2 regions of the Brevibacterium paucivorans genome follow, and region 2 is predicted to be linked to the other one. Evidence: predicted binding sites of a transcription regulator. Region 2 holds the regulator's gene; the other holds the start of a gene.

Region 1 (9,302 bases), 480 kb from region 2:
TGCGGGCCGGGCCGGGCACGAGTGGTTGGCGGTGTTGATCGCCCGGGACGACCCGTTGGACACGTTTGTGGTGCATAACCCGGAGCATGTGTTTGACGCCCCGGTTGAGGCCGGCGTGATTCACCCGGAGAACCCGTATGTAATGGCGGGGCATTTGTTGGCGGCGGCTGCTGAGGAGCCGTTGACGGAGGATGACTGCCGGTTGTGGTTTGGCGAGCGGGCCGTTGAGGTGGCGCGCGAGATGGCCGAGGCGAAGTATTTGCGTGCGCGCCCCACGGGGTGGTTTTGGGCAAAGGCGGAGTCGGCGGCGGCGTTGACGGATATTCGCGGGTCTGGTGGCGAGCAGGTGCGGCTGGTGGATCAGGCGACGGGCATGTTGTTGGGCACGGTGGATGATGCGGCTGCGCCCCGGCAGAGTTTCCCGGGTGCGGTGTATGTGCATCAGGGTGAGACGTTTTCGGTGTTGGAGTTGGATTTGGCCGAGCGGGTGGCGTTGGTGGCGCCCGCGACGGTGGATTACACGACACAGGCGAGGTCGGTGACGGAGATTCGTGTGGTGGGCACCGAGGGGTCGCGCGGGTTGCCCAGTGGGTGCCGGGTGTTTCGTGGGGCTGTTGAGGTGACGACCCAGGTGACGGGGTACATCATGCGGCAGAACGGCACGGGCGTGGTGTTGGGTGAGCGGCCGTTGGATTTGCCGGCGCAGACGTTGCGCACGCATGCGGTGTGGTGGACGGCGCCGGATTCGGTGGTGGAGGACGCCGAGGTGGTTGCCGGTGACGTGCCCGGCGCCGTGCACGCGGCTGAGCATGCGTCGATTGGGCTGTTGCCGTTGTTTGCGGGGTGTGACCGGTGGGACATTGGCGGGGTTTCTACCGCCCGGCACGCCGACACCGGGCAGGCGACAGTGTTTGTGTATGACGGCCAGTCCGGCGGTGCTGGGTTTGCCGAGCGTGGCTTTGAGGTTTTTGAGCAATGGCAACGGGCCACGCTGGATGCGATTGACGCCTGCGAGTGCGTTGCTGGCTGTCCATCCTGTGTGCAGAGCCCCAAGTGTGGCAACGGCAACGAGCCTCTTGATAAGGACGCGTCGCTACGGTTGCTGCGGGAGGTGCTGGGGTAAGTTTTGAGGCCAGACGAGCCTTCGCAACATCAGCCGGTTCCCTAGCCTGGCCTTAGCTTCCCCTAGCCCAGTTCTTCGAGTTGCCAGCTGGCCTTTTCTCAGAACGACGGGAGGTCACCAACCCGGCTTCTACTAAGGTCAGAACGTCTGAACGGTGGCGCGTCACCAACCAGTTCTACCGACCTCGGATTCCCCTACCAAGGTCCTTCAAATCCCCCCCTAGCTGGTGACGCCCTACTGAGGCAAACACTTTCCTAAGGAAAACTGTCTTCTCAGAACGGTGGCGCATCGCCGACCAGCTCTCCCGGCACCGGCGCATACTCCCAGACGGACCTCTCGTCACACCTAGCTTTGCCTTCCCGGGGTGTCCTCGATTGGCCAGCAGGCTTCCGTTCTGCACCCTCAGCAGATCTTCCTACCCCAGGGTTTACCCCGTCGTCTGCCGACTCATCTACCTCTTCTGTCTCGACTGGCTTGGTGATTTCTTTCTGCGTCACGAACTGCTTCGAAGCCGCAACCCCCGCCTTTGCATGTTCAGCGTCCAGAAAGCCACCCACCGAGCGACTCACATCCAACTTCCCCGCGTCGAAGAACTGGACCAACTGCTCGAACTGCTCCTGATTAATTCTGGACTCCGGCGGATACACCAGCGTCGTGCCGATGTGCGGGAACTCAACCGCCAGTCCTCCGTCGTCACGTGTGGTGATGCTGATGCGCCTGTTGGTTTTCTCCTGGTGGTGCTTCTTACACAACGGGTGCAGGTTCTCGAGCACAGTTTGCCCGCCACGTTTAGGATCCGCATGGTTGAACGGCTCTATGTGGTCTTTTTCGCACACCCGAGCCGGCACCGGACACCATAGCACCGAGCACATCACTGACCGAGCTTCAATCACGCGTTTGAGTGGCGCTGTCACGCGGTACTTTGTGGGGGTCGATTGAAGCACGACACCAGTGTCTGGATCGGTAAACATCCGATACACCCACGTTGCCCGGGAGATCAGTTCATCAGCGGTCTGGTCATCAATCGGAGTGCGATTATTCACCATCGCGGGCACGTTCAGGCGTTCCCGTACCAAAACTGGGCGAGCCATATTCCCGTCACTCTCGCGCGTCACAGTCTCGTGCGAACCATCCTCTTCTGGCGGTCTCGCACCTTGCACACTTTCATTAGGCGCATTGCCACCTTGCGCACTATCAGTTTGCGCACCTTCATTTGGCCCACTGCCCGCGAGCGCACTGTCATTAGGCGGATCTCCAACCGGAGTGGCTCCGCTTAAACCGTTTCTATCCGGAGGATCTTCAGCTTGTGGTTTACCGTCTGTGTTCATTCCGGCTGATTGCTGCACGCCCGGCGCTTCACCACCCGGATCCGTTCCTCCCGGTGGCCGATCTCCCGAAGCCCGACCGTCACCACCAGGCATCTTCACGCCATTAGCTTCCAGATCCAGCTCAATGAGTCCCGGCATTTGATCTTTGAGGAAGTGGACCACGGGGACTGTGACGTTGATGTTGGCCTGAGCTTTTAACCATTCCTCGTTGATTGGCATGGAGATGCACAGTTCCATTTCATACACGCGCTGCGCATTGTTGGCTTCCCATTTGTCATTAAACACGGGAACGCTACTTAGCCCCTTGGCTCCTTCACCTGCAACGTCAACGCTTTCCTCATGCTCCACGCTGGCCGGTTTCCGTTGCCCCGTGGGTACAACTTTTGCGCGTACTTCAGTACTGGGAATAGCGCCGACAGCCATGTCGAATAAGAGTTGGTCCATCAACCGGTCGTCGTCGATTTCCACGTCACCCAGGTCACCGACTCGGAGTTTAACCTTTTCACCAGATTCGCCGGGGACAAGGATTTCGCGGTCTTTGTCCGAAAGCGTGGCGATGAACGGGTCGATATCGTTTTTCTTAACCGCCCGCGCGCAACCACTTAAACGCGCGAAGTACGCGTGCATAACCAGGGTTGGGCCGGTCATCGTCACCGTGGACGTACCGTCGCCGTTGTCCCAGTACCGCACGCACCGGTTTCGCACCGCGTCTTCGTTTCGGCTCTTTGGGGTGGTCAGCATCGCAATGATCTCATTGACGTGTTTTCTAAACGTTTTGAAGGTCACGTCCAGTCGCCGTGACGTGAGCAGCTCATCAAACTGTGGAACACAGATCCCCAAGTGCGACAACCTTCGGGCGACATATGACACCCGGTCGTATCCGACGACACCGGCTTTCGCCAACGCCCACAGCTTGGGCATGAACAGCGCCCCTGTCACCACCCGGCGAGCCTCAGTGACCACCTGCGGTCCAGTGCAGTCCATGAACTGCGAAAGCACTCCCACCGTTGGGGAAGGCAACGAGTCAAGCAACCGTTCCACGTCTTTTACTGAAACCACACCACCACTCGGCCTAGTTACGCACACGACAGTGTCATCAATCGACACCCTGGGTGCCTGTTCGCGCACTTGGCCAAACGCATCTACCCGAGTTTCACCAGCGAAACTGGGCACCTTCCCGACGACAGTAGGAGCCGCGCCCGCCTCGGCATCGAAAACTGTACGTAGCTCCAATGAGTCATCCGGCATTGGGTCGAGGTGAGCAACGATGACAGAAACCAAGGCCTCGGCGCGCTTAATGGTCGCGTCATTGACCTCGCGCTCAACTTGCCCGAAAGCCTCAAATACCGCATCGCTGGGTTCGCAATAGAGGGCCGTGTCTTCTTCTAAGCCTGGATGAAACATCGCTTCTCACCTCCTTCGTGGTTCAATCTTACCACTATTAGAACACATATTCAATATCTAGATCACCATTTGTTTACTACTATTCGATATATGTTCGACTTACGCGCAATAGGAGCTAAATCGGTCGAACCCTAGAAGACCGGCGCCGAGGTGATATAAAGTTCCGCGCGCAATCGACGTCGATCCCCTAAGTGACCCCTAGCTTCGAAGTGCGCAAACACCCGCGCTCGGCAGCCCCTTAGACAACCAACGTCGTCTCTCGCGCGACCGAAGCAACACCCCGCCCTCAGTTACCCTGTGGGTTTCCCGCAACCGCGGTCACCTTGATGGCCTTGAGCGGTTTGGGCATCTCAGCTTTCACTTCCACCTTCACAGTGCCCAGGTCAGTACGCGCGACACAGTCGACCATCTCGAGGTCTTCACGTTTCACCATCTCCTTGGCCACCTGGCACGGCTCGCCGGGCACTTTGCCGCGCACCGCATCAGCCGCACCCAACGCCGCCAGGTCCGCGGTCCCCTCGGCATGCGCTTTGATCAACGCACTTCGCGCAGCGAACCCCACCGCGCCCATCAGCACCAACGCAAACGCCGTCAGCGCTACGGCCATCACGGTCGCGGTCCCCCGCTCATGTGTGCCACGCCCCCGCTCACGCAAACCGCTCTCTCGCCTCACAGAACGCGCTCTCCACATTCCCGCCACAGAACGCAAACCACCCGCCTCGGCTCTAATGCCCATCGAGCGAACCATGGCTTTCACCTTCCGTCCGGGCCTCGGCTGACGCTTCAACTTCCTTCATCACCGGATGCAACGCTTTGGGTAACGTAGTTTTCACATGCACCTTCGCGTATCCTCCACCCTGCGACACGGTCACTGTCGAACCCGGCCCAGCCTTACGCTTAGCCGCCTTCTCAATGTCTTGCGAGGGCTCACCTCGGGCCGCTTCCCTGGCGCCCGCCCGAGCCGCCTCGTACACCCGCACCTGCGCAATCCCAATGACGCCCGCACCCACCACGAGGATCAGCACCAACACCAACGCAGGAAGCACCACAGCGAACTCAGCAGTCACCGTGCCACGTTCACTGCTCCGCACCTTTGCCCTGCGTTGGCCAGAGCCTGTCCTACGCTCACCCGACACACCCCTGCGATCACCAAGCACACCGCTCGATGCCACAGCCTCGTGCCCGCCGAACCCAGCACAGCACCCAATATGCTTAACCCATTCCTGCACCGATCCTCGCAGTGGGACGAGCCATCGCATTACTGCCCCATTCCCAATGCGGTTTGCATGAGGTTGAGCAGAATGTTGTTGATCGGTTCACTCTTCAGCAACACCACCAGCAACGCCGCGAAGCCACACGCAGCTAACGTCGTAATCGCGTATTCAGCTGTGGTCGCCCCGGTTTCGTCACGCAGGTCAACTCGCATGATTTCTTTCGACTCCATCGTCTTTCCTTTCTCTTTGTGTGCGATGGACTTTGAGCGTCTCGCACCGCACTCCCCCTCAGAAAGAGCCCCATTCGCAACTGTGGAAAACGCCATTTCTTCCACATGCCGCGGGCCACTCCAACGCGTGCAGTATCCACAGGTCATGCACCCCACAACCGCCCAACGCTCACCGCACAAAAATCGCCGACATATCGCCCACCAGCGTGATCACCACCGGCACCACACCCGTGAGAATCACCGACGGCAAAACGCACACTCCCAACGGAATGACCAGGTGAACGCCCAATTTCGCAGCCGCCATCTGTCGGCGCCTACGCTCTGCCCGCCGCATATCGGACGCCAATCCGGACAGCAGCGGCGCCAACGCCACCCCCGTCGACCTCGAAAATTCCACCAACGACACCACCGTGCGGTGCTCGGCCACAGAATCCTGCGTTCCCACGTACGCGTTATCCACAGACCCAAGTGCCAAAGAACGACCTAACCGCCCCAACCCCGACCGGTCCTGCGTAGCCCTCGCCGCCAACTCAAACGCCCGCGGAATCGGCAACCCCGCCCGCAGACAAATCGCCACCAAGTCCAAATCAAACGCCAACTGCTCCACCTGGCTCTCACCCAGCGTGAGCTGCCCAAACGCCCACTTCCAGATCCGCACCAGCACACTGCCCCGGCGCACCCGCCTCGGCTGCGACAGCTGGCTCAACCTCCCAGACGACCTGGGCCACAACAGCCACACCACGCACCCGGCGCACGCCCCCGCAACAAGAACAGCCACTGGCCCCAGCGCTCCCGCACCCACCGGCGCAACACTCAACACAGCCACAACGCCCACCTCTACCTCGCTCCTGCCAACATGGACCGCATCCAGATCCGCCCCACAATCAACAGCACCAAACCACCACAAATGCTCAGCGCACCCGGCACTGACGTCACCAACTCCACCAAATCGGCACCCACCAGCACCGCCAACCCCAAGGACATGATCGGTAGCCAACTCAACACCATCACCGACGAAATCGGCCCCGCCAACGCCACATCGCGCTCCCGCATCGCATCCGCCCGATCCCTACACGTCGACGCATACGACGCCAGCATTTCGGCCGCCGGCGCACCCGCCTGCTCCGACACGAACCACACCGACGCCATCCCCGTCAGAATCCGCGCATCCTCATCACCCAGCTCACCGGCGTACATGCGCAACGCCTGATCCGGTTTCTCACCCAGCTCCATGGCCCTCGCCACCTTGCGCAACACCCGCTCCGCGACCTCGTTGTCCGGCAAGTCCGCCACCAGCGTCATCGCCCGCGCCGGCTCAATCCCCACCTTCAACAACTGCACCGCCCGGTCAATCACCGCGATCATGGGCGAATCCTCGCTCTCACCACCCGCGCCCGCACCGTCTCCCCTTCCGCGCACCCGCATCACGAACGCGCGCAGGCGGTCCCCGAAACGACCTCGGCCGGCCCCGCTCTCACCGAAGCCCCCGCTCAGAGTCCCAGCTCCCCTGCCAGCCCCACCGAGGCCCCGGCCAGCCTCACCAACGCCCCCACCAAAGATCCGGCGCACCCGCACCCCCGCACCCGGCCCCATAAACAGCCACACCGCGGCCGCCACACACAGCCCCGCACCAAACGCCACCAACGCAAACACACCAATCACCCAGCCCTAGTCCTAGCCCCAGCCCTAGTCCAAATCCCTACTCCCGCAACCGCGCAGCCAAATCCGCCCAGCCGGCACCTCGGCCACTGCCCAGCTCCCACGCCGGCACCGTCGACAGCACGCCCCGCTCCAACACCGGAACCGCCACCTGCGACACCACCCGGCCCCTAGGCCCCCGCGTCACGTGCACAATCACGTCTAACGCCGTGCTCACCTGCGACGTCACCGACTCCGGCGCCATCCCCGCCAACGCCCCCAGCGCCTCCAACCGCGCCGGCACCGCACTGGCAGCATTCGCGTGAATCGTGGCGCACCCACCCTCATGCCCCGTGTTCAGCGCGGTGAGCATGTCGCGCACCTCGGCCCCTCGGCACTCCCCCACCACCAGCCGATCCGGCCGCATCCGCAACGCGTTCTTCACCAAGTCAGCCATGGACACCTCACCCATGCCCTCCACGTTCGCTTGTCGCGCCGCCAACTGCACCACATGCGGATGCGCCACACTCAACTCCCGCGAATCCTCCACAACCAACAACCGTTGCCCCGGATCCACCTCGGCCAACAACGCCCCCAACAACGCCGTCTTCCCCGAACCCGTCCCACCAGAAATCAAGAAGTTCTTCCGCCGCTCCAACACGTGCAACAGCAGGTCGGCCACGTCCGGCACCACCGTCCCCGACCCCACTAACTCACTCAACGTGAACCCCCGATGCCGCGGAATCCTAAACGACAACACCGTCACATCCCCCGACAACGGCGGGATCACCGCGTTCAACCGCACCCCGTCGGGCAACCGCACGTCCACCAGCGGCTGCGAGTCGTCCAACCGCCGCCCGCCCAACGCCGCCAACCGCACCGCCAGCGCCCGCACATCCGCCTCGGTGCCCAACGACACCGGCACCCGGCACAACCCCTCACCGTGGTCCGCCCACACATCCCGCGGCCCGTTCACAAACACGTCCGTCGTCGACGCGTCGTCCAACAACGGCTGCAACGGCCCCGCCCCCGCCAACTGCGCGGAGATCTTCGCCACCAGTTCCAGCACCGCCGCTGACCCCAAGACCCTCCCGGATCGCGCAAGCGCGCTCGCCACCGCCGAGGTGGTCACCGGCCCTGGATTTTCCAGCAAGTAGTCGCGGACCTCGGCTACGAGGTCGTCATCAAGCCACTCCTTCATGACCACTCACCGCTCCTCGGCGTACACGTCGTCAAACAGGTAACTGGCGAATCTCGCCAGGTGCGTGCGCCCGCGAGGCAGCCCCTCACCTCGGTCGAGCTTCTCCCCCAGCGCCGCATCGTCCCGGAACGTGCCCGCCAAGTCCACGCCCACCGCTTTAGCCAGCAGATCCGCGTCCACCCCACCGCGTCCGCTTTCCCGCACCGCCACCCGGATCGACGAGTGGACCTGCGTGAGCCGACCCGCCACCGCCGCCGTTGCCACCGCGGCCCGCACCCGCCCCGGCGTCACCACCGTCATGCTGTGGCATGTGGCCGCCCACTCGATCGGCGCGTGCCTGGGCAGGTCGATCACCACAAAGTCGAACGCCTGCTGCGACGCCGCAATCACCGCGTCGAACACACCCTCCGTGATCTTCGACGCGTCCGCTTCAAGCGTCCGATCCCACGACAACACCGACAGATTCCCCTGCCTGGGCAACGCATCCTGCAACGTCGACGGTCGCAAACGCCCACGTGAACTCGCCAACGCGGGCCACCGCAGCCCCTCAATGTTTTCGCACCCCAGCACCACGTCGAGCCCGCCACCTAACGCATCGGCGTCGACCAGCACCGTAGACACCCCGGACTCCGCGCTCTGCCTGGCCACCGCGCACGCCAACACCGACGCGCCCGCACCTCCCGTTCCCCCAATCACCCCGTGGGTGAGCGCCGGCTTCCGAGGTGGTTCGACCGCCTGGATCATGCGTTGCGACAACCACTCGGCACCGGCGGGCAGCACCACCACGTTGTCCACCCCCAGCCGAGCCGCCGCCCGCCACACGTCATCCCCAGCGCCTTCGGCTCCCACCAGCACACTCGGGATTCCGGGGGTCGCGGGCGCGTGGGTGACGTCCTCGCCCACCAGAATGAGGACGGCATTTTGCCACCCACCGCTGTCGGGGCTACGGACTTCCAGCGTCACTCCCACCCCGTCGGCCAGCGCGGAACAATGTTCAATCAGACTTCGCACGTGCGTGAATAAAACTACTTGCATAGCTTCACTGTGTGACGCCGTGCCTTCGCTTTCTAGAGCCGGTCACACATCTGTGGAAAACCGAGGTGGCACCCACCGATTGTGTACATCAGTCGTAAGTCTGTGCCAAGGAGTCGCGCACGCCCTGGC
Region 2 (9,302 bases):
TCATGTTCGACACCTGCGAACATCGCTGACCCTTGTGCAGGGGTCACGGTGTTCCACCCCACGTGTGGAACGACTGGAGCGTTGAGGTGAGTGACCGTGCCCGACCACAGTGCTATGCCCGAGGTGGTTGTCCCGTGCTCTGTTCCTGACTGGAAGAGGATCTGCTGGCCCACGCAAATGCCCAGTGTGGGCTTGTTCTGCTGGTGGCGTGTGCGCACAATGTCGTGGCCACCCACGCGTTCGAGCGCATCCATGACGGCGCTGAAGGCTCCAACCCCTGGGATCAGCAGTCCATCTGCGTCCAGCGCAACGTCACGCTCACCGGTGAGCGTGACCTGCGCTCCTGCGGATTCGAGCGCGCGAACCGCGGATCGGACGTTTCCCGACCCGTAGTCCAGCACCACGACCTGCGTCATTTGCGTCTCGCTAACAACGCATTGATGCGATAGAGCGAGAACCCGAAGATCACCGCCGCGACCACGACACCGGCCCACGCGATTGGGTTGATGTTAAGCGCTACGAGCGCACCGAGCACGATCCCAATAAACCCGACGAGCGCCACGACCATCCACAAAAGCGCGGTGCGCGCAAGGGCAGCGCGCTCCGGGGTCATGGTTGCCGCCGAGGCTTCGTACCTACTCATCGCCGTGACGTCGATGGCGCCCTCGGCAGTTTTCGGTTCAATCGTTTCGAGCAGTAGCTTCTCCACGATGTCCGGCAGGTTGTTCAACGCAAGCCCTGCGGGAACATCGGCTTCGCGCTTTCCATGGCGGTAGTGTCCGGCGTCGATGTGTTCATCCGCACGGGTCAGCAGCAAGACTTCGTGCTTCCCCGCCAGTTTGGAAATCGCCGAGGCTGCCCGGTTGCCTTCCTCGGTTGAGGACGACTGCTGCACGACCGCTGAAAAGTCACCGACCGGGACGACGTACCCGTCGATGTTGTTGAGTTTGCATGCAGCGGCAAGCTGTTTGGGCAGTCCAAACGGGGTGACGATGACAGTCCGGCTCACAAGGCTCCTTTTGTGGATGGAATGGCGTCGGTGCGCGGGTCAGGTTCGACTGCTGTGCGCAGTGCTCGCGCGAACGCTTTGAACTGGGCTTCGGCAATGTGGTGGGGGTCGCGCCCCGCCAGCAACGTCACATGAGCTGTCAGCCCAGCTGAAATACTTAGCGATTCTAACGCGTGCCCCACCATCGATCCGGTGAAGTGCCCGCCGATCAGGTGATACTGCTGCCCCTCAGGTTCTCCTGTGTGAACGAAGTACGGGCGCCCGGAAATGTCGACCACTGCCCGCGCCAAGCTTTCATCAAGTGGCACATACGCGTGTCCGTACCTGCGGATACCGGCTTTTGTGCCCAGCGCTTCTTTGAGCGCTTGGCCGATCACAATCGCTGTGTCTTCCACAGTGTGGTGTACGTCGATGTGTGTGTCGCCGGTTGCGTTGATCTCAAGGTCGATGCATGAGTGCTTGGACAGCGCCGTGAGCATGTGGTCGAAAAACGGAACGCCCGTTGAGATGGTTGAGGTTCCGGTTCCGTCGAGGTTGAGGGTGACGGTGACGTCGGATTCCGAGGTCGTTCGAGTAACCGTTGCTGTGCGGGTCATGCCTGTCCTTGGAGGTGAGGGTGGGTGCGCGTCACGTCGGTGATTGCGCGAATGAATTCCGTGGTTTCGAAGTCGGTTCCCGCGTTGACGCGCAAGTGCCCGGGGATACCGTTGTTGCGCACCAGGACGCCGTGTGCGAGAAGCGCTTCGAACATCGCCTGCGGGTCCGTGACGTTTCCGAACATCAGGAAATTCGAGTCACTGGACACGACCGAGTACCCCAGTTCCGTCAACGCTTGACTCATGGTGTTGCGCGATTCCACAAGGCGTTCCACGTTTTCCAGCAGTGCTGGCGTGTGTTCAAGCGCTGCACACGCCGCCACCTGAGTCAGGCGTGACAGGTGATACGGCAGACGCACCAGGCGCAGAACATCAATGAAGTCCGGATGCGCAACGGCGTAACCGACGCGCGCACCGGCAAAAGCGAACGCTTTACTCATGGTGCGCGAAACCACCAAACGCGGGTTGTCTGGAAGAAGATCGAGCGCAGTTTGGAATCCTGGCCGCGCAAATTCGGCGTAGGCCTCGTCGACGATGACGATACCTGCCGTCTCTTCAAGAACTGCTTCTACGACCTGAATCGGAGTTGAGCAACCCGTGGGGTTGTTGGGGGTACAAATGAAGGTGATGTCTGGCTTGTTCTCACGCACAGCGTTAACTGCCGTGTCCACATCAAGCGTGAAGTCGTCGTTGCGTGAGGCTTTGATCCATGTGGCACCCGTCGATGTGGTGATAAGCGGGTGCATCGAATAGCTTGGCTCAAATCCGAGTCCTGTGCGCCCTGGTCCCGCAAACGCTTGGACAATGTGGGACAGAACCTCGTTCGAGCCATTGGCTGCCCAAATCCATTCGGGCGGAATCTGAGTGAGCTCACCGTTGCCCTGCTTTTGCAGAACCGTGGACAGGTACTGCGACAGGAGCTCCCGCAGGCGAGTGAACTCACGGTCCGGATAGCGGTTGAGATGTTGAAGCTGCTCCCCAAGATTCTTCTGCAACGCCTCGACCACGACTGGTGGAACGTCATACGAGTTCTCGTTGACGTTGAGGCGCACTGGCACATCATGCACTGGCGCGCCGTAGGGCTTCGCACCGCGCAGATCGTTTCGAACCGGGAGATTTTCAACCACGCCACGAGTTTAACGTGAGGGCACTTCGAGCTTTTGTCCGGGTCGAACAAGCGAGCCGTCGAGGCCGTTGAGCGCCTTAATCTGCTTCACCACCTGGTCGGTGGGAACACCTTCACTGTGCTCACGTGCGATAGTCCACAGCGACTGGTCCTCCTGCACTGTCACCGTCACGGTCTGAGCTGATGCCCCACCTTCAGAAGCCTGCGCCGGCAACACGGCCAAGCTAATAGCGAACGCCGCGACAACCAACGCAAGCACAACCACTAGCCGACGAACCGCATATGTGCGAGCCACTCGTGTCATCTCATTCCTCCATTCGAACTAATGTTCTATCGAATCTATGTTCTATTGAACACAACATTCGAACAAATGTCTACTGTTTCTAGAACAAATGTGCGAAAATAGATTCAAACGCGATCCCTTTCGCTTTCACACCTGACTGTTCCAGGAGGGTCTGACACAGTTTTTGGATCGCACGTTTTAGCAGGTCACACATTGGGAGGAAACGTGGCAGAAAAGGCAAAGCGGGGCCGGGGGCGCCCACGCAACGAAAGCGTCATCGCAGACATTCAAGAGCAAGAGTCACTGCACTCGCGCTCACTACCAGAAGACTCAATCTCACGCACCGACAGGCGACTGACTCCACGTCAGCGGCAAGTCCTCGAATGCATCGAACACGCCGTCTACACCAACGGCTACCCACCAAGCATGCGTGAAATTGGCCAGGCAGCCGGCCTGGCCTCGCTGTCATCTGTTGCCCACCAGCTCAACCAGCTGGAACGCTTGGGGTACGTCCGTCGCGACCCTAAACGACCTCGGGCCCTTGAAGTCGTCAACCCCGACGAAATCGAGTACAACAACAACATCACCCCAGAAACCTCCGCGAACACCGCACTGGTTCCTGTCGTGGGACGCATCGCAGCCGGTGGCCCCATCACGGCAGAACAGCACGTTGAGGACGTCTTCCCACTCCCCCGTCAGGTTGTGGGCTCAGGCGAAATGTTCCTCGTGCAGGTCGTAGGTGACTCCATGATCGACGCGGCCATCTGCGACGGCGACTGGGTCGTGGTGCGCAAACAGTCCACGGCCAACAACGGCGAAATCGTAGCCGCCCTACTCGACAACGAAGCCACCGTGAAGACGCTCAAGCGCGAAGGTGGCAAGCAGTGGTTGCTCCCTGAGAACAAGGACTACGAACCCATCGACGGCGATCACGCGCTCATCATGGGCCTGGTCACCGCCGTTATTCGTCGGCTGTAGAAGTTGCAGCGGCCCCAGCGCCGGCTTCCCCGGTAGCAACTCCCGTTGCCAGGCGCTGCAAGGCCTGCTTCACCAGTCCAGAATTAGTGGTCCGCCACAGTGGCGGAAGCGAGTCGAGCAAAAACTTCGAATAGCCTGCTGTGCGCGCACGCGAGTCCAACAGCGCAACCACACCGCTGTCGTGTGACGTGCGGATCAGCCTCCCAGCTCCCTGCGCCAACCGCAACGCCGCGTGCGTTGCCGACACCGCCATGAACCCGTTCGCACCTCTAGCTGCTGCAGCCTGAGTGCGCGCCTGCGACAACGGGTCGTCGGGGCGTGGAAACGGAATCCGGTCGATAAGCACCAGCCGGTTGGTCAGCCCCGGCACATCCACGCCCTGCCACAGCGACATTGTGCCAAACAGAACAGCCGAATCATCGGCGGCGAAGTCCCTCACCAGGACCGACAACGTGTCCTCGCCTTGCAAGTACACCGGGTACCGCGTGCGTTCCCGCACAAACTGCGCAGCCTCTTCAGCGGCGCGCCGGGACGAAAACAGTCCCAGGGCACCACCTCGGGATGCCTCAATCAGTTCCACGATTTCGTCCAACACCTGAACGTTGACCCCTGACCTGCCGGGCTTGGGCAGGTGCCCGGCCACGTAGAGGATCCCCTGCTTCTGGTAGTCAAACGGGCTACCCACGTCGATCGCGTCGTACCGGGGCGCATCCTCCCCAGCCAGCCCCAGGGCAGCCGCAACCGGTTCAAACTTGCCACCCAACGCCAGTGTCGCCGATGTCGCCACCACGGTGGACTCAGCAAACAACCCGTTCCGCAACGTACCCGCCACACTCAGCGGCGCCACTACGAGCGACGTAGTGGTGGTTTCCTTAAACGTGTTCGTCGAAATCCATGCAACATCGTTGCTGTTGCGGTCCAACAACCGCTCCACCAGCTCATACGCCTCATCAATGCGCGCGCGTGCCATGTGCCGTCCAGCGTCGGGCTCGGACTCCTTGGACACTCCCCCGACCTGCGAACTCAAGTCCCGCAACGCGTCATGCACGGCTGACAGCGCGTCGCCCAGGTCTTCTGGCCACACGCGCAACAGACCGGGCTCGTGCTCTTCCAGGGCAGTCGCAAACTGATCGCTGGCCCTGGTGAGCGCCTGAATGGTGTTCGCCGTGGCGGCCGTGTGCTTCTTAGCAGTCGACGCCACAGCGCTTAGAAGCGCATGCGTGATTGCCCCGGTGAGCGCGCCGGTCACGCGGTCGCGCAGTTCGTGCGCCTCGTCGATCACCACCGCCGAATGCTCCGGCAACACCGACTGCTCCCCTTGCGCTTCAATCGCCAAGAGCGCGTGGTTGGTGACCACAATGTCGGAGTCCGCCGCCGAGTTCTTGGCGCGTTCGGCAAAGCACTCTTCGAACATGGGACACGTGGACCCCAGGCAGTCGAACGAGTTCACGGACACCAGCGACCATGTCCGGTCGGACACGCCAGGCACCAGGTCGTCCCGATCCCCCGTCGCGGTCGCGTCGGCCCACTCCCGGATCCGCGCGATCTCGGCTTCGGTCGCGGTCATTGAGCCGCCTCGGTGCCCTTGAATGTCAGCCCCAACGTCAAACAGGGCGGACTCTTCATCACCCGGGTACCCGCCTCCCAGCTTGTGGAGGCACACGTAGTTGCGCCGTCCTTTTAACACCGCCGAGGTGGGCTTCCGCCCGGTGATGGCCCCTACCGTTTTCGTAAGTCGGGGTAGGTCTCGTTGGATGATCTGTGACTGCAGGGCAAGTGTTGCGGTGGAGATGATGACCCGGTCACCGGTTCGCAGCGTGTATTCGACACTGGGCACCAGGTAGCCCAGGGATTTCCCGGTTCCGGTGCCTGCTTGCACCAGCAGGTGCGTCTGGTTGTCCAAGGCGCTCGATACTGCTTGGGCCATGGTGGTCTGGCCTTCGCGGTGGGTTCCGCCTAGGGCATCTACGGCTGCGTCAAGGAGTTGTTCTACGTCTGAGCTCATGTGGTTCACCCAAAGGTATGTGGGTCGACCATGTCTGGCTGTCGAAATTGTTCGAGTTCGTGCAGAAGATCGGGCTCCACCATGGCCACCAGCAAAGTGCCCTGCGAGGTGTATTTCTCAGACTCAACCGTGCCTTCATCGTGGGCCCGGGCAATGAGTTCACCACGGTCGAACGGGATGAGTGCGGTGATGTGGTGGGACGGGCGCGGCAACAGGTCATCGATGCGGTCACGAAGCTCTTCGACTCCCTGCCCCGAGTGCGCGGACACAACGACGGCGTTTGGGTACGTGTTGAGCACGCGCGCCAGGGTGTCTGGATTCGCGATATCGGCTTTGTTGAAGACGATGAGTTCGGGGATGTCTCCGGTTTCGGCTTCGTTGAGCACTTCGTGTACCGCCCGAATCTGAGCCAGTGGGTCCGCGTGTGAGGCGTCGACAATGTGTAGGAGGAGATCGGCATCCGAGGCCTCTTCCAGCGTGGAGCGGAAGGCTTCAACGAGCTGGTGAGGCAGGTTGCGCACAAACCCCACCGTGTCGGTGTAGGTGAACACACGGCCATCGGCTGTGTGCGCCTGACGGACTGTGGGGTCAAGGGTGGCGAACAGTTCGTTCTTCACCATGACCCCGGCGTCCGTGAGCCTGTTGAGCAGGGAGGACTTGCCAGCGTTGGTGTAGCCCACGATGGCCACACTGGGCACCTTGTTGCGGGTGCGGTTGGAGCGCTTGGTTTCGCGGGCTGGCGCCATCGCCTTGATCTCGCGGCGGAGTTTAGCCATGCGCGTGCGAATACGACGACGGTCGAGCTCAATTTTTGTTTCACCAGGTCCGCGCGACCCAATTCCAGCACCCCCGGCGACACGACCACCGGCTTGCCGGGACATGGAATCACCCCAACCACGCAAACGCGGAAGCAGGTATTCCAGCTGTGCTAACTCCACTTGGGCTTTACCCTCACGGCTCTTAGCGTGTTGGGCGAAAATGTCCAGAATCAAGGCAACTCGGTCAATCACTTTGACCTTAACCACGTCTTCGAGCGCACGGCGTTGGCTGGGCGCAAGTTCAGTGTCGGTAATGACGGTGTCGGCGCCAACGTTGGCGACGATCTGGGCGAGCTCTTGCGCCTTTCCACGCCCCAAGTACGTGGACGGGTCAGGGGTATCGCGTCGTTGCAACACCCCGTCGAGTACACGCGAACCGGCGGTTTCAGCTAGGGCGGCAAGTTCGCGGAGCGAGGTTTCTGCTTCTTCGGTTGAACCTGAATACACTCCTGCGAGCACCACGTTTTCAAGTCGAATCTGCCTATATTCGACCTCGGTAATGTCTTCGAGTTCGGTCGATAGTCCGTTGACACGTCGTAGTGCTTCACGTTCTAGAAGATCAAGCTGACTGTAGTCGTCGCTTGCGAGGTGGTCATCCGTCAGTGAGTCGGAGGCTCGGGACAGCACCCTGTCGATCATTTCGCGGTGCTTATCTGATTGCATTGAGCTCTTTCTGTCGATAGCTAGAGACATTATTGTTTCACACTGGTGCTTTAGCATGATGGGGTGAACGATCACTACTTCTCATCTCAACCGCACACTGCGTCGAAGCCTCGCACCATCACGGTGCGTCTTGCTGGTCGCGAAGTTGACGTCACCACTGATGCGGGCGTCTTTTCCCCGTCGCGACTGGATCCGGGAACCGCGGTGTTGTTGAAGAATCTGCCTGCTCCTCCTACCGGGGACATTCTGGATTTGGGGTGCGGTTGGGGCCCCATCAGTCTGCAAGCCGGTCTCGAAGCACGTGATGACGACACCGATGTGCGCGTGTGGGCATTAGACGTCAATGAGCGCTCCTTGTCGCTGACCCGCGAGAACGCGAAAGCCGCCGGCCTGACGTCTGTCACTCCCGTTCTTGCCCAGGACATTCCGGACAGTGTCCAGTTCTCAGCAATCTGGTCGAACCCGCCCATTCGTGTGGGCAAGGACGTGTTGCACGACCTTCTTTTGACGTGGCTTCCTCGCTTGGTTCCCGGCGGTGAAGCGTGGCTTGTGGTGTCCAAGAACCTGGGTGCGGACTCGCTGGCCACGTGGATGGTAGAGAATCTGCCGGGTGGCTGGGATGTGCGCAAGGAGGCGTCTGCCAAAGGCTTCCGCGTTTTGGTGGTTACAAAACCGGAAGATCCCGAGGTGTGACTTCGTAAGTGATGACCGCCGGCCCTGACAGCGCCACGGTTTCTCCTGTGATGTCGATGCGGACTGCCCCACCGGGTTGGTGTACCGTCCATGTGGTTGGGGCTTGTGGGCCGCGCCCGGCCCACACGTAGGCTGCCAGCGCCGAGGCGCACGTGCCCGTTCCACACGCGTGGGTTTCGCCCACTCCACGTTCATGTACGCGCATCCGCAACGTTCCTGTTGTGGGGTCGTTGTCCGGTTCGATCACGATGTATTCGACGTTGGTTCCCGCTGGTGGTTCGGGTTCGACGTGCGGGGGTTCGTGCAGTTTGGCGGCTTCGAGTTCTTCCGCGTGAGCCAGGGCTACCACGGTGTGCGGGTTGCCCATGTCCACGGTCAGTCCTGGGCGGGCTACGCGGACTCCGGGTGTTTCGACTGTTGCGTCGAACGCTTCACCGCCACCTGGCAGTTGCCACTTGCCCATGTCGACTTTGTACCAGGGCTCGTCTCCGCCCAGTGGGTCCGGAATCACTGTGACGTGCTTGATGCCCGCTCGGGTTCCAACCGCAAACGACTGCGACTGCACAAGGTCGTACGTTCGCAGGTAGTGGGCAAAAACGCGCACTCCGTTTCCGCACATTTCGGCTATTGAGCCGTCCGCGTTTCGGTAGTCCATGAACCATTCGGCACCACCGTCATGAGCCACGTCCCCGGCTTCTTCGCCCAGTGTGGCACTTCGAATCACGCGAATGACCCCGTCGCCACCAATCCCGGTGTGGCGGTCAGCAAGCGCGCGCACGCCAGCCGGGTCTAGCGCGTGCTCACCGTTGGGGTCGTGGAGGAGAACAAAGTCGTTGGCGGTTCCGTGTCCTTTAACGAGTTGTCCGTCAATCATGCGGTCTCCTTGATGTAGTCAAGCGCGTTCTGTGGCGTGTGCGGGTCGGTGGCGTCAAACCACTGGATGCGCGGGTCGCGCCGGAACCAGGTTTCTTGTCGTTTTGCGAACTGGCGGGTTCGCGTCACTGTTGAGTCAATGGCTAAGTCGGCACTCATTTTGTCGTCGAGGTAGTCAATGATCTGCGCATACCCTATTGCGTGCCGCGCGGTTTTCCCGTCCCGCAGCCCCTGGTCGAGCAGCGTGCGCACCTCGTC

The links. Region 2 encodes LexA, which represses DNA repair genes until DNA is damaged. Its sites were predicted from a motif close to TCGAACANNTGTTCGA; they were not measured.
Region 1: the regulator LexA is predicted to act here: its motif matches at 3,894-3,909, upstream of JOE56_RS11295 (HNH endonuclease signature motif containing protein).

Annotation. Positions count from the first base shown of each region.
Region 1 covers NZ_JAFBCP010000001.1:1,508,732-1,518,033, reverse strand. The annotation lists gene JOE56_RS07025 (DEAD/DEAH box helicase) at 1-1,123, shown strand, start outside; gene JOE56_RS11295 (HNH endonuclease signature motif containing protein) at 1,396-3,855, opposite strand; gene JOE56_RS07015 (Rv3654c family TadE-like protein) at 4,142-4,528, opposite strand; gene JOE56_RS11630 (TadE family type IV pilus minor pilin) at 4,581-4,922, opposite strand; gene JOE56_RS07005 (DUF4244 domain-containing protein) at 5,114-5,299, opposite strand; gene JOE56_RS07000 (type II secretion system F family protein) at 5,469-6,125, opposite strand; gene JOE56_RS11625 (type II secretion system F family protein) at 6,137-6,961, opposite strand; gene JOE56_RS06990 (TadA family conjugal transfer-associated ATPase) at 6,999-8,138, opposite strand; gene ssd (septum site-determining protein Ssd) at 8,145-9,173, opposite strand.
Region 2 covers NZ_JAFBCP010000001.1:1,986,645-1,995,946, reverse strand. The annotation lists gene hisH (imidazole glycerol phosphate synthase subunit HisH) at 1-416, opposite strand, end outside; gene JOE56_RS09250 (hypothetical protein) at 413-1,009, opposite strand; gene hisB (imidazoleglycerol-phosphate dehydratase HisB) at 1,006-1,605, opposite strand; gene JOE56_RS09240 (histidinol-phosphate transaminase) at 1,602-2,732, opposite strand; gene JOE56_RS09235 (LysM peptidoglycan-binding domain-containing protein) at 2,742-3,035, opposite strand; gene lexA (transcriptional repressor LexA) at 3,318-3,992, shown strand; gene JOE56_RS09225 (ATP-dependent DNA helicase) at 3,976-5,997, opposite strand; gene hflX (GTPase HflX) at 6,003-7,478, opposite strand; gene JOE56_RS09215 (class I SAM-dependent methyltransferase) at 7,542-8,171, shown strand; gene dapF (diaminopimelate epimerase) at 8,143-9,045, opposite strand; gene miaA (tRNA (adenosine(37)-N6)-dimethylallyltransferase MiaA) at 9,042-9,302, opposite strand, start outside.